One region of the Acidilutibacter cellobiosedens genome, then DNA from elsewhere that is predicted to be linked to it. Evidence: riboswitches for the same ligand, from Rfam matches in the RefSeq annotation. Region 1 holds a riboswitch; the other holds the start of a gene.
The links. A riboswitch is a leader RNA that binds a small molecule or an ion and turns the genes downstream of it on or off. The one in region 1 is predicted to bind thiamine pyrophosphate.

Region 1 (7,436 bases):
TGTGAAGGTGATAAGCAGTGAGAATATTTGTAGTGAGTGATACCCATGGAAGAATAAATGAATTTATTAAAAAGGTCGAATACTTAGAAAAACCTGATATGATTATTCATTTAGGAGATTATATCGAAGATGGAATTGAAATTGAAAAGAGATTAAATATTAATACTATAAAAATAAGAGGGAATTGTGATTTTTATACGGAGAAGAAAAATGAGGAGACTATATTGAATATTGGAGATAAGAGAATATTTCTAACCCATGGGCATAAATATAATGTAAAAATGGGTATTCTAAATTTATATTATGCAGGAAAAGAAGAAAATGCAGATTTGATACTATATGGTCATACTCATATACCATCTATTGAAAAGAAGGATGGCATGATTTTTCTAAATCCCGGAAGTCCCTCAATGCCGAGAGGAAGGCATAAGAGGACCTTTGCAATTGTAGAAATCGGAGATAAAATAAAGGCAGATATTATAGAAATTTGATTTTGACGTATTGACAAGGATATTTTTATCTGTTATAATCATATAATGTTAGCAGAAAGGGTCACAGTGTGACAGTGAATTGTGTCAGCGAGAAAGGATTTATGAGTCCTTGCGGGTGTAGCTCAATGGTAGAGTACTGGCTTCCCAAGCCAGTTACGAGGGTTCGATTCCCTTCACCCGCTCCAAATGTTAATTTTGCACCTATAGCTCAGGTGGATAGAGCAACGGACTTCTAATCCGTGTGCCGGGGGTTCGAATCCTCCTAGGTGCACCATTTTTTTGTTGTGGTGGGTATAGCCTAGCTGGTTAGGGCGCCAGATTGTGGCTCTGGAGGCCATGGGTTCGAATCCCATTACCCACCCCAAGATAATTATAATAATAAAAATGACTCATTAGCTCAGGTGGTAGAGCACCTGACTTTTAATCAGGGTGTCCGGAGTTCGAGTCTCCGATGGGTCACTACTTTTATGCGGGAATGGCGGAATTGGCAGACGCGCTAGACTTAGGATCTAGTGTCATTGACGTGGGGGTTCAAGTCCTCTTTCCCGCACCAAACAATTGCAGATTATATTGCGGGGGAACTATATGGGCTGCGGTCCACATGAGTTGAGAAGGTTAAAACCTGACCCTTTGAACCTGTCAGTTAATACTGGCGAAGGGAAGCAAATTGTTACATGAAATGATTAAGGTGCTTTTCTTATAGAAGGAGGCACTTTTTTATTATATAAAACCGAATATGTTGCGGGGGGACTAAGCGGGCTGAAGTCCGTATTAAGTTGAGAAGGTTAAAACCTGACCCTTTGAACCTGTTAGTTAATACTGACGTAGGGAAGCGGAATTTGATAAGAAAGATGTTTGCTGAAATCGGTGAACGTCTTTTTTTATGACTCCTACCGCAACGACGGACTAAAGAAAGGAGTCTATTCAGAATGAATTATAAAACACAGATGGAAGCGGCCAGAAAAGGTATTGTCACAAAGGAACTTTCGCGAGTTGCTAAAGATGAAGGTTTTACAGAGCAGGAACTTTTAGCTCTTGTAGCATCGGGTCGGATTGTGATTCCGGCGAACATCCGCCATAAATCGCTACACCCTTACGGGATCGGCGAAGGTCTGCGGACGAAAGTCAACGTTAATCTCGGTATATCAGGTGATTGCGCAGATTATCATGCGGAAATGGAGAAGGTAAGGCTGGCAGAGAAATTCGGTGCGGAATCAATTATGGATTTGAGTAATTATGGAAAGACACGGGAATTCCGTAAAAAATTGATTGAAATTTCTCTGGCGATGATCGGTACCGTCCCTATTTACGATGCCATTGGGTATCTCGAAAAAGATCTGAAGGAAATCACAGCACAGGATTTTCTGAGAGTCATACGTTCCCATGCGGAGGAAGGGGTGGATTTTATGACCATTCATGCGGGTATCAACCGTCGGGTCATGGAAATTTTCCTGCGCGAAAGGCGGCAGATGAATATTGTTTCACGCGGTGGTTCTCTGATTTTTGCGTGGATGAAGATGACGGGGAATGAAAACCCTTTTTATGAGTATTATGACGAACTGCTCGATATCCTGCGGGAACACGACGTAACCGTTAGCCTTGGCGACGCGCTCCGCCCTGGAAGTATTGCGGATTCGACGGATGCTTCTCAGATTGCCGAGCTCACGGAAATAGGAAATTTGACAGAACGTGCCTGGAAGCAGGATGTGCAGGTTTTGGTTGAAGGTCCGGGCCACATGGCTATGGATGAAATTGCGGCCAACATGAAGATTGAAAAACGGATTTGCCACGGCGCACCTTTTTATGTGTTGGGGCCCCTTGTCACCGATATAGCGCCCGGCTATGACCATATTACGTCGGCTATCGGCGGGGCCATCGCGGCGGCAAACGGTGCAGATTTTTTGTGCTACGTGACCCCAGCAGAACATTTGCGCCTTCCAGACCTCAGTGATGTTAAAGAGGGAATTATTGCTTCCAAAATTGCAGCACATGCGGCGGATATTGCCAAGGGCGTGAAGAATGCACGGATGGCGGATTTCCAGATCAGTGAAGCTCGTCGGAAACTGGAATGGGAGGATATTTTTAAACTCTCTCTGGACGGAGAGAAGGCGAAAGAATATTACGAAAGCATTCCGCCGGAAGACCGGCATAGTTGTTCCATGTGCGGCAAAATGTGTGCAGTACGCACCATGAACCGAATACTGGACGGACTGGATACGAAGCTGAGATGATATCATTAGACTTGATTTGGGGAATACCAGTGGAAGGAGGAATATAAAAATGATTAGTAAGGAAGATATTAAAAACCGAATGATTCAAGCAGTTGAAACCGTAAAGCGGACAAATCCTATGGCAGGATCCATCACGAATTCAGTAACTATTAATTTTGTGGCTAATGCTCAGCTCGCTGTCGGAGGGTCCGCCGCTATGGTTTACCTGCCTGATGAGGGAGAATTTTTGGCGGAAGCCGGCGGCGCCACCTATATAAATGTCGGTACTCTCTTGCCGATTTATGAGCAGACTCTGCCATGTACAGTCAAAGCCCTGTATGATGCTGGAAAACCATGGGTTCTGGATCCGGTCGCAATCGGAATCGGATTACTTAGGACTCAACTGTTACGGCAGTTTAAGGAGTATAAACCAAATGTAATCAGAGGGAATGCTTCGGAAATTATTGCGTTGGCCGGTTTATGGGGATTAGAGGGCGGTACAGCTCAATCCAATGTCCGCGGCGTTGATTCTACGGATTCGGTAACCGACGCAGAGATTGCTGCTGTTGCACTGGCGAAGTGGACAGGCGGGGCTGTGGCCGTATCCGGTAAAACGGATTTGATAACGGATGGTTCCATTGCAGCCTTTTCCTATGGAGGATCTTACTTTATGGAGAAAATTACCGGGTCAGGTTGTTCATTGGGTGGCGTCGTCGCAGTATATGCAACATCTGCTTCACCATTTATTGCAGCACTTACTGCCACTGCGGCGTACAATTTGGCGGCGAGCCGTGCTGAAAGTAAAGCGGATGGTCCAGGAAGTTTTCAGATTGCGTTCATCGACGAATTATATAAAGCCACTGCGGCTGATATTGCAAATAACCCATTTGAAATTAAGGAGGTTTAATCGATGAATGTACTGATTGCAGTAGCCATTGCACCATGCGGTGTAGGTAATGAGCTCGCGCCGGAAGTAGCCGAAGTCGTGAAAGTGATTCGTGAATCGGGTTTACCTAATCGCACAACTTCCATGTTTACGGAAATTGAAGGTGAGTGGGATGAAGTGATGAAGGTCATAAAAGATGCGACATTTGTACTCGCAGGCAAAGGTATCCGCACAGAAGTCGTTCTGAAGGCCGATATACGCCCAGGCTGTACAAACATGATAAATACAAAAGTTGATAAAATAAACGGTATTTTGGGAGGTAAAAATGAGCATTAGAGAAAAATTAGACATTTCAGCATATCTGGTAGTGGGACCGGAGAACACAAAAGGTCGAGACGTTGCAGAAATTATTAAAGATGCAGTAGAGGTTGGGTTCTCCTGTGTACAAATTCGTTCAAAGATTGCTTCGGCACGTGAACTGATTGAATTAACCCGTCAGGCTTCTAATGTAATTGCGCAAGCCGGTAAATCGGACAAAGTTGCACTGCTCGTGGACGACCGCCTTGACGTTGTACTGGCAGCGAGAAAGCAGGGGATAAAAGTGGATGGAATCCATGTCGGACAATCGGATATCCCGGTGGAAGTCTGCCGGGAATATTTAGGCGGCAATTCCATCGTTGGTCTATCAGCCAGAACACATGAATTATTTGAGTATATTAAAACTGCAGATGTCAGTCAAATCGACTATTTTGGTGCTGGACCGTTGCATGAAACAAAAACAAAACCGGACTGTGGGCTTGATTTAGATGGGAAAGTAATTACCAGAAGTTTTGACGATATTGCGGAACTTGCCAGACTCAGCCCGATTCCGGTTGTAGTGGGCGGAGGTGTCAAGCTTGCCGATATACCTGAGCTTGCTGGAACCGGAATCGACGGTTTCTTTGTGGTGTCTGCGGTGTGTGGAGCCGATAACCCTAAGTCAGAAGCTGCCAAGCTGGTTGAGACTTGGAATTCCGAAAGGTTTAAATTGAGCAGATAACATATAAAAAAACAAACCTATTTTTATGTTATTAAAAGTAGGTTTGTTTTTTTATGTCTACAAATTTTTATTTTATATGGGATTTTATTGAGGATCGGTTTCGTTGACGTATGATGGTCCTTCCTATATATAGATAAAAAACTAATTGCAAAATACATATCACCGGAGGAGGCTGCTTTGTGTTTCTGTCATTTTGAATGGGCAAAGAGCGGAGATTTATTTTTTTATAGATTTATGATATGCTAATATAGGAAAAACAGGATTATTATGCAGTTTTTGTTCGATAAACATATTTCGATTATTTATATAATGAGGAGATGAAAGAGATGAAAAATTATGTATTTGGATTTTCACTAACAGGCCTTATATTGTATGTATTGCAATTGTTCCCCAACATTATATGGATGCTCATACCGCCGGCTAACAATGTGCTTGTGAAGAATTCTTCACTGTATCCAATATTTAATATTATAGAGCAGGTTTTTGGAATCATGACAGTTGCTCTATTGATTTTGATATTAAATAAAAAGGGTGAGAAAAACAGTGGCATTTATATTGGATTGGCGATTATATTTTTGGCAGGGTATTATATCTCATGGATTTTTTACTATCAGGGGGTAGTATCTCCTTGGCTTCTTATCATAGGGCTTGCCGCCATGCCGCCTTTGTATTTTTTATTTGTTGGACTCTGGATGAAAAATTACATTGTCATACTTCCATGTATTATTTTTGAAATTGCACATATTGCAATCACATGTTCTAATTATTTAAATCTGTACAGATAATAATGGCAATTATATTTATGTTACGGTGGAAAGATACTACGAACAAAAGGGAAAATAAAAATTTTTGTGGTTAATGTTGACAATAATATATTTAAATCATATAATATTTAATATAAATATGATTTAAAAAACATATAAATTTAATGAGGAGGATTATTGTGCTCGAAGAAGAGTTTAAAGATGAAATATGGGATATTCTTCACGTTGTTAAGGTTGGAGCAGAGAAAGTACTGCATCCTATTGTGCAACCTGAAGGACTAACGGTGATCCAGACATATGTCCTTTTTGCTGTCCAAAAATATGAAATTATAACTGTAGGAAATTTATCAAAAATTTTTGAAATCAATCAGGGAAATGTTTCTACCACATGTAAAAAGCTTGAAAGATTAGGATTTATATATCGAGTTCGGCAGAGTGAAGATGAACGTATAGTTTCTTTATCTTTGACAGAGCATGGAAGACAAGCACTGAAAAATATAAGAGAAAGAGCAAAAAAATATGATCCTATTTTACGAACCATACCAAAGGAAAAATTCCAAGTGATTTTAAATGGTTTTTCTGAGCTTAATGAACTTTTTAAACTTTTAGGTACTGTTGAGGTGAAATGATGTTTTTATGTAGTATGAAATATAAATCAAAGATTTGAGGGGGCGAGAAATGAAAAGAAATCTGAAAGCAAAAGTAAAAGAAGCATTGTTATCTGTGCTACCTATAACTATAATTGTTCTTTTTTTAAGTATTACAATTATTCCTATGCCAGTTGGTACCACATTGTTGTTTTTATCCGGTGCTGTATTGCTTATTATTGGAATGGGATTTTTTTCATTGGGTGCAGATATGGCTATGATTCCAATGGGTGATGGCCTTGGAATTGAACTGGGTAAATCTCAAAAAATTTTTCTTATGACAATAGTTAGCTTTATTCTGGGTTTTTTAATTACTGTTGCCGAACCTGATTTACAGGTTTTAGCTCACCAGGTTCCTTCCATTCCTGATAATGTACTGATCTTTACAATAGCCTTTGGCGTGGGAATCTTTTTAGCGATTGCGGTATTACGCACATTTTATAAAATTAGTTTCTCATATATGCTTATCTTTTTTTATTCTCTTGTTTTTATTCTATCGATATTTGTGCCTAAAGATTTTATTGCTATGGCTTTTGATAGCGGTGGAGTTACTACGGGCCCGATTACCGTTCCTTTTATTATGACATTTGGAGTGGGAATGGCTTCAATACGAAGTTATAGAGATTCACAGGACGATAGTTTCGGCATGGTTGCTCTTTGTAGCATCGGACCAATTTTAGCTGTCCTTATCTTAGGTATATGTTATAATCCAACCACTACCGATTATACATCTGCTGTAATTCCTGATGTTTTTACAATGCAAGATGTAGCACGGCAGTTCTTGATTGGTATTCCTATATACTTCAGAGAAGTCTCAATTGCCCTTTTTCCTATCATTTTGTTCTTTGCTGTTTTTCAATTAATTTCCAGAAGATATAAGAAACGTCAGTTGATAAAAATTGGAGTAGGACTGATTTATACCCTTGTTGGTCTGGTTTTATTTTTGACCGGAGTAAATGTAGGATTCTTGCCTGCAGGTCATTACATAGGTTCGGAGATTGCTGCATCTGCATATAAATTGCTGCTGATTCCTTTAGGAATGATAATAGGATATTTTATTGTATCGGCAGAACCGGCTGTACATGTTCTTAATAAACAAGTTGAGATGGTTTCACAGGGAACGATTTCCCAAAAGCTAATGCAACGAAGTCTATCTATAGGAACGTCTATTTCCTTAGCTTTTGCTATGATTAGGGTATTGAGCGGTATATCCATTTTCTGGTTTTTGGTTCCTGGTTATTTCATTGCCATAATATTGACTTTTTGGGTACCAAAAATATTTACGGGAATTGCCTTTGATAGTGGAGGCGTTGCCAGCGGGCCTATGACTGCTACTTTTTTACTTCCTTTTGCCATAGGAGTATGTAAAAGCCTTGGAGGTAACATTATGACAGATGCT
Region 2 (7,436 bases), 250 kb from region 1:
TCAATTTTTTTATTTTCTGCTCAACAGATTTCATTTCCTTCTTGATTTCCCAAAGTTTCTGAAAAGCCAGTTCAAATATTTCCATAACAGTCGTATCCGGCTTGAATTCAAATATTTGATCTAAATATCCAACCTTTGTATCCTTACTGAAATTTATACTCCCTCCCTGATAATCTTCAGCTCCTATGAGAATCTTCATCAATGTGGTTTTCCCGCATCCGTTTTTTCCGATAAGCCCTATTCTCTCGTTTGTCTTCAATTCAAAGGATATATTTTCAAATATTTTATTTGCACCATAATATTTAATTAAATTATTTATACTGCATTCAATCATTATTATCTTCCTTTCCATATTTATTACGCTGCAAACGTCCTTTTCCCACCCGACCATAAAATATATATAAAAAAACCCAAAGCCAAAATTAGCCTTGGGTTCCACTGGACATGTTTAAATATGTTTATCCCTCAATACTAATATGGTTTTTGCAGCTTGAATCTATTTTTGGACGCACCTATCCCGTAAAGAGAAAAATTTGCGTTAATATTCGATTCAAATACAATCCATCTTAATATTGTGCTCATTTAGTAAAGCTCCCCTTAATAATTTAAATACCTTCTTTAATTATATGTAAGAAATATAGTACTGTCAATTATTTTTGATGATAGTTTTGGTCAATCCATTTTGATATAAATCATAAAAATGGTGGGTAGGACCGCAGCCTTTACCAATAGCAAGTGAATGACGAATGGCAGTTGTGACATATTCCTTTGCTCTCCTTACAGCTTCCTGCAAATCAAATCCCAAAGATAAGTTGGAAGCAATGGCAGAAGAATATGTACAGCCTGTACCATGGGTATTTTTTGTATTGATACGTTGTGCTCTGAAATAATAAAACTGTTTGCCATCATATAGAATATCCAAGGCATCTCCAACAGCATGACCTCCCTTGACCAGCACATTTTTCACTCCCAAATCATATATATATTTTGCCCCTTGTTCCATATCTTCAGCAGAATTTATCTGTATTCCGGAAATTCTTTCTGCTTCCGGAATATTTGGTGTAAGAACATCTGCCAGGGGAAGTATTTCATGAATCAGTATATCAATGGCACTGGGATTCATGAGAGGACACCCATTTTTAGCATACATAACGGGATCGATCACTACATTTTGGGGTTTATACTCCTTAAGTTTACGTGCTACAGCTTTCATACAACAAGGCTGAGAAAGCATACCCACTTTTACGGCATCTACCCCGATATCCTCAAAAACGGCATCAATCTGTTTTTCAATCATCTCAGGAGCAACATCCTGTATATCAATAACACGGGATGTATTCTCCGCAACTACCGATACGATTACGCTCATGCCGTAAACGCCATGGGCCGCAAAGGTTTTAAGATCAGCTTGAATTCCCGCACCGCCGCTACAATCAGAGCCGGCAATTGTAAGAACTTTTTCCAAATTTATCTCCTCCTATAAATTAAAAATGGCACCTGCCGATCTTGGCAAGCACCATTTATTAAATACAATCATACAAATTTTGCTTCCCTACGCCAGTCTTAACTAACAGGTTCAAAGGGTCAGGTTTTACCTTCTCAACTCAAAGGAGTCCCCCCGCAAATATCTTTTGTTAATTATAATAACACTTTTTACTTTCAGAATCAATTGCTTCATGATAAATTTATCTATAATAATGCATATAATTAATATATTAACACTTTCCTGAATGAAAATCATAATAGGCATCTTCCATATTTTCGTGTTGATAAGTTTTTTTATTTGCTGTATAGTTATTATGTAATATAATGAAAAGGTATCCATTAAAGCATTAATATATTAACAAAAACTTTTTTTGAAATCCATTTAGGGTCAAGTCTGTAATAAGACAAAATAGAATTTTTTTATGGGTTATAAAAATAATTTATAGTTTGGGGGAAATTTATGACAGAGTTAATTTATGGTTTAATTGGAGGCACTGCCTTATTAATGTATGGAGTCGACAAAATGGGAGACGGGCTTGAAAAGGCTTCCGGTGAAATGATGAAAAAAATGCTTTCCGTTCTGACAGGAAGAATATGGAGTGCGTTTTTAGTCGGTACTTTTCTGACAGCCCTTGTTCAAAGCAGTACCGCAGTGACTGTACTAACTGTAGGTTTTGTCAATGCGGGTCTTATGAATTTTTCTCAAGCCATAGGAATAATATACGGAGCTAATATCGGCACTACTATAACGGCTCAACTTATGGCCTTGAGTTTTGATTTTAAGCTAACGGATATAGCTCTTCCAATACTCGGAATTGGTTTCGGAATAAATTTTTTCAGTAAAAATAAAACCGCCAAAAATATCGGTAATGCAATTATGGGTTTTGGAATGATGTTCTTAGGGCTAAAAATATTAAACAGCGGAGTACCGTATATGGAACACAGTAAAACTTTAAGGTACTTCTTTGAGACCTACGCATCCGTTCCCGTTATAGGAATATTACTGGGTGCTTTTGCTACTGCTATGGTTCACAGTAGTAGTGCCACTGTAGGTTTAGTAATGATATTGGGAAAAGCAAATCTAATAAATTTAAAGTCTGCTGTCTGTATTATGCTGGGAGATAATATAGGCACTTGTATTACCGCTCAGCTTGCGAGCTTGACAGGAAACATAAATGCCAGAAGAACAGCCTGGGCACATACTATCTATAATATTTCCGGTGTCTTGATTGCTGCTTTAATTTTGCCTCAATTTGTTCATGCAATACAAATTGTTACAAATTACATACAACCTAACGCAGATATAGGAGCTCAAATAGCAAATTCTCATACAATATTTAATGTCTTAAGTGCCCTTATATTTTTGCCTATAACTAAATACTATGTAAGATTCTTAGAGACTATAATTAAAGATAAAGGACCTAACTATGAAAGCCCTTCCATATACTTGGACAAACTCCTTTTAGATACTCCTGTTGCTGCTTTTAAAGCTATCATATCAGAAATAACAAGAGGCGCAGAAATATCTGAACAGATGCTGAAGGATGTAATGGAAGCCTTTTACGACAATGAACTTGATAAGATAAATAAAGTTCATGAATATGAAGAAACAGTAAATCAAATGCAAAAAGATATTACTACTTATATAGTTGAATTATCTAAAAGAGCTCTTTCAGATTCGGGTTCCATAATGGTACCGGCAATGATAACCAGTATTAACAACATAGAAAGAATAGGAGACCATGCTGAAGACATTGTAAAACTTATAGAAATCAAAGTTGAAAAAAAACTTGTGTTTTCAAACGAAGCAATAGATGAACTTCATGAGCTTCAAAATGTAGTCATCAAAATGTATGATAATACTATAAAAGTTTTAAAAGAAAAAGACATTCCCCTTTTAATAGAAACTTTAAAGCTTGAGGACAAAGCCGATGACCTATGTAAAGAATTTTCCAATGCTCATGTGAAAAGGTTAGAAAATGGAACTTGTTCTGTAGAATCAGGAATTATATTTTTAAACATTATAACTCATTTTGAAAGAATTGCCGATCATATATATAAAATATGTTTAGCTTCTAAAGATGAACTGCAAGGAATACCAAGAAATAATTAGAGAAATTTATAAGAAAGGCTTCCATTAATATATTGTGTTTTAATGGAAGCCTTTCTTGAAACCCATTTTACGGAAAGTATATTAAGGTAAGTGGGGTTTATAATTTATGTATATCTTCTTCCGTATAAACTTCAATACCGTTTTTGATTAGAAGTTCAGACGTTATTCCGTTCCCCGGAACTACTCTCCCTGAAAATGTTCCATTATATATAAGTCCACAACCGCAGGAAGGGCTTTTTGATTTTAATATTGCCTTTTTTATACCCATAGCTTTTGCTATGGATAAAACTCTATTTCCACCTTCAGTAAATTCTTTGGTAAGATCCTTCCCATCTCTCCTGATTACTTTTCTGTTTCCTCTTTCATCTATAATAATCTCACATGGAAGCCTCGGAGTACATAATCCCGATAATTGCTCGGGACATAGGGCAATAGCCTTGCCCTGATTGATCAATTCAATTATACCTTCATTTCCTTTGCTTTTTCCGTCATACCTGCAATTAAAACCTGCCAAACATAAACTTACCAAATACATTTTATCGCCTCTTTCTTTATTAATACATATCAGGGAATATAATCTATTTTGTCTTGTTTATAACATATAAATAATGAATCATGTCCATATTGTAATAATGCTTTGTAAACTGCTTTTCAATTTTCATTCCTACTCTTTCGGCAACATGCTGAGAAGCATAATTATTATCACGTATAATACTTACAACCCTCTTTTTATTTAATACATTAAAAGCATATTCTTTGCAGGCAATTGCTCCTTCTGTAGCATAACCTTTATGCCAAAATTTTCTTTTAAGTAAATATCCTATTTCAAGCTCCTGTTTGTTCTCTACATTCTGCATGGTAAGTCCTATCTGCCCTATAAAGCAATTGGTATTTCTATCAACCACAGCCCATAATCCAAACCCAAAATTTTTATATCTTCGGAATTGATTATTAAGCCAATTTCTCACTTCCTCGTCACTAAAAGCATGTTCATATGCATACATGGTTTTCTCATCCTGCAGAATCTCACATAGATCATCATAATCTTCCCAAGCCAATTCACGTAGATAAGTTCTTTCTGTTTCCAAAATCCTTTTCAACTCTTTGCACCCCCTATCTACGTTCTATTATAATTTAACTTCAACATCATTTCCATATAAATAAAAAAGGCTTCTATTGAAGCATTATAAACTAATGAAGCCTTTCTTTGAAATTCATTTAAAGTCAAGTGTAAATTAATGAAAAACAGCTTTGAAAAGCTATTCTTAAAAATTATTTTTCAAGTCCAACGGATTTAATTGTTTTCAATACACTTTCTGCACTTTCCTTGAGCTTATTAATCTCATCGTCGGAAAGAGGCACTTGAATCCTTTTTTCTATACCGTTCTTCCCTATAATAGTGGGAATACTCAGTGCCACATCTCTTAATCCATACTCGCCCTCAAGAGTTGAGGAAACAGGCAAAATAGTACGCTCATTAAGCAAAACTGCCTCTGCAAGTCTGCAGGCAGCCATTGCAATTCCTGAATTAGTATATCCTTTCATATTAAGTACGCTATAAGCAACTTCCACTACTTCTGAAGCTACATTATCACAGTCGAGATGTTCTTTCGGATTAAAATATTTATCAAGATCATCATAAGAGATGCCTGCGATTCTCAAAAGACTCCATGCCGGGAATGCAGAATTCCCGTGTTCCCCCATCATATACCCTTGTACGCTTTTGGGATCTACATTATATTTATCCGCAATAATTCTTTTGAATCGAGCTGAATCAAGGCTTGTTCCCGTTCCAAATATTTTATTCTTAGAATATCCGAAAAAGTTCTGTGCATAATATACCATAACATCCAAGGGATTAGTAATAATTATAATTACTGCATCTTTAGTATATTTTGTTATGGAGCTAATAATCTCCTTCATTACCGGTACATTTTGAGACGCAAGAGCCAGTCTGTCTAATTTCTTAATATCCTTATTAGGCATTATGCTGGGACCTGCCGATATAATGATAATATCCGCATCTTTACATTCTTCATATCCTCCTGAGCGGATGTTTACATTATTAATATAATCCGAAGATGTAAAGTGACTGATATCAAGAGCTTCCCCTTTAGCTTTGCTTTCAATTTTGTCAATAGCAACAATTTCAGAAAATAATTTTAAAGATGCAGCACAGTTAAGTACCTGAGAACCCACATGTCCAACGCCTACCACTACAAGTTTGCTTCTTATTGAACCCATATATATTCCTCCATCAATATTGTATAGTATAAAATAGAAACAACATTTTTAACTATTTTAACTATCATACTACTTAGTTTTATATATATCAACTTGTCCCATACATGGAAATCGTTATCCAAATATAATAAATTTAAAAAAATAAAACAACCAACAAACTTATTGAATGTTTGCTGATTGCCTTTTGATTATCGGAAAATAAATATATATTTTCTAATTTTCATCAGTAGTTTTTTTCTCTCCTATAGAAAGAATAAGATTAAGTATAATTCCTGCAATTGCTGCTGTTGCAATAGCGGGTAACTTAATCCCAAAGAAAGGAATCATATTGTCAGGGAAACCATAATGTCCTCCAAGACCTATAACTAATATTATTGCAATAACCGAAAGGTTTTTAGTATTAAATAAATCAACCTTTTTATTTATCATAATGGCAATTCCCTGAGCGCCGATAACTCCAAAGAGAAATATACATGCACCATTAATTACAGAAGATGGCACCGAATTTATAGCATTGGATAAAGGTTCAAAGAATGAAAATATCATTGCCATAATTGATGCCACTTTGAGCATTGCAACTGAAAAATTTTTAGTAATTGCCATAGTAGATATATTCTCTCCGTAATTTGTGCCTGCCGGCCCTCCGAACATTGATGCAACAATATCTCCTATACCGTCTCCTATTAAGTTAAGACCAAGTTTATCTGCAATTTTATATTCGCCTTTTCCTTTCTTTCGAGAAAGATCATTTATATATACATCAAGTTGGAATAAGTGAGCAGTAGATTCAGGAATTGTTGCAATAGCTATAGGCATTATTGCCGCAACGGACATCCAATTTGGAGTGGGTAACGTGAAATGAGGAACCATAAAAATATTACCTGTGAATATTTGAGAGAAATCGACTAAACCAAGAGGTATACTAACAATATAACCGACAATTATTCCGAAAAGAATGGGAAGTTGTCCTAAAACTCCTTTTAAGTATACCGAAAAAATAACAGTGGCAAGAAGAGTAACAATAGCAGCAATGGAAGAAGCGTTATTGGTAAGACCTGTTGTCGCATCATATCCCAGAGCACTTGTTATTGCTGTACCTGCAAGGGATATTCCTATTACCATAGCAATGGACCCTGTAACGGTAGGTGGCAAAACCTTTTCGATATATTTCATCCCAAATCGGTTAACAATAACTCCTGCTAAAATTGAAACAAATCCTGAACAAATAATTCCGAACTGGGCCTGAGAAATAAGGGCATCTGGGGCAACAACTCCAAATTTGGCTCCCGTAATCCCACATATAGCAGCAATATAGGAAAAGCTGGAGCCATAATAAAGAGGTATCTTCCCTTTAGTTATAAACAAGAAGCACAAAGTTGCCAACCCGCTGGCAAATATTGTAGTAGATACATGAAACCCCGTAAGAAGTGCTACTGTTACCGTTGCCGGAAACATAACCAAAATTTGCTGCAGCGAAAAGAGCAAAAGTTTCCCCGTTGAAGGAGTTTCATCAGGTAAATAACCTATAATTTTTGAGTTTGAATCAGTCATATACACATCTCTCCTTTGTTTAATATTATGCACAACAAAAATA

Region 2: linked by a shared signal. The riboswitch ahead of thiD (bifunctional hydroxymethylpyrimidine kinase/phosphomethylpyrimidine kinase) and the one ahead of thiC (phosphomethylpyrimidine synthase ThiC) in region 1 are both predicted to bind thiamine pyrophosphate.

What each region holds. Positions count from the first base shown of each region.
Region 1 covers NZ_CP035282.1:891,178-898,613, forward strand. Annotated here, with positions in the region: gene EQM13_RS04215 (metallophosphoesterase) at 18-491, shown strand; tRNA gene EQM13_RS04220 (tRNA-Gly) at 603-676, shown strand; tRNA gene EQM13_RS04225 (tRNA-Arg) at 689-765, shown strand; tRNA gene EQM13_RS04230 (tRNA-His) at 779-855, shown strand; tRNA gene EQM13_RS04235 (tRNA-Lys) at 878-950, shown strand; tRNA gene EQM13_RS04240 (tRNA-Leu) at 961-1,044, shown strand; TPP riboswitch at 1,056-1,170, shown strand; TPP riboswitch at 1,225-1,340, shown strand; gene thiC (phosphomethylpyrimidine synthase ThiC) at 1,421-2,722, shown strand; gene thiM (hydroxyethylthiazole kinase) at 2,772-3,608, shown strand; gene EQM13_RS04255 (thiamine-binding protein) at 3,612-3,923, shown strand; gene EQM13_RS04260 (thiamine phosphate synthase) at 3,913-4,626, shown strand; gene EQM13_RS04265 (hypothetical protein) at 4,953-5,411, shown strand; gene EQM13_RS04270 (MarR family winged helix-turn-helix transcriptional regulator) at 5,570-6,019, shown strand; gene EQM13_RS04275 (DUF1538 domain-containing protein) at 6,069-7,436, shown strand, end outside.
Region 2 covers NZ_CP035282.1:1,138,545-1,145,980, reverse strand. Annotated here, with positions in the region: gene abc-f (ribosomal protection-like ABC-F family protein) at 1-352, opposite strand, end outside; gene thiD (bifunctional hydroxymethylpyrimidine kinase/phosphomethylpyrimidine kinase) at 647-1,465, opposite strand; TPP riboswitch at 1,532-1,630, opposite strand; gene EQM13_RS05425 (Na/Pi cotransporter family protein) at 1,946-3,598, shown strand; gene EQM13_RS05420 (DUF523 domain-containing protein) at 3,696-4,133, opposite strand; gene EQM13_RS05415 (GNAT family N-acetyltransferase) at 4,177-4,698, opposite strand; gene EQM13_RS05410 (L-lactate dehydrogenase) at 4,871-5,842, opposite strand; gene EQM13_RS05405 (uracil-xanthine permease family protein) at 6,056-7,393, opposite strand.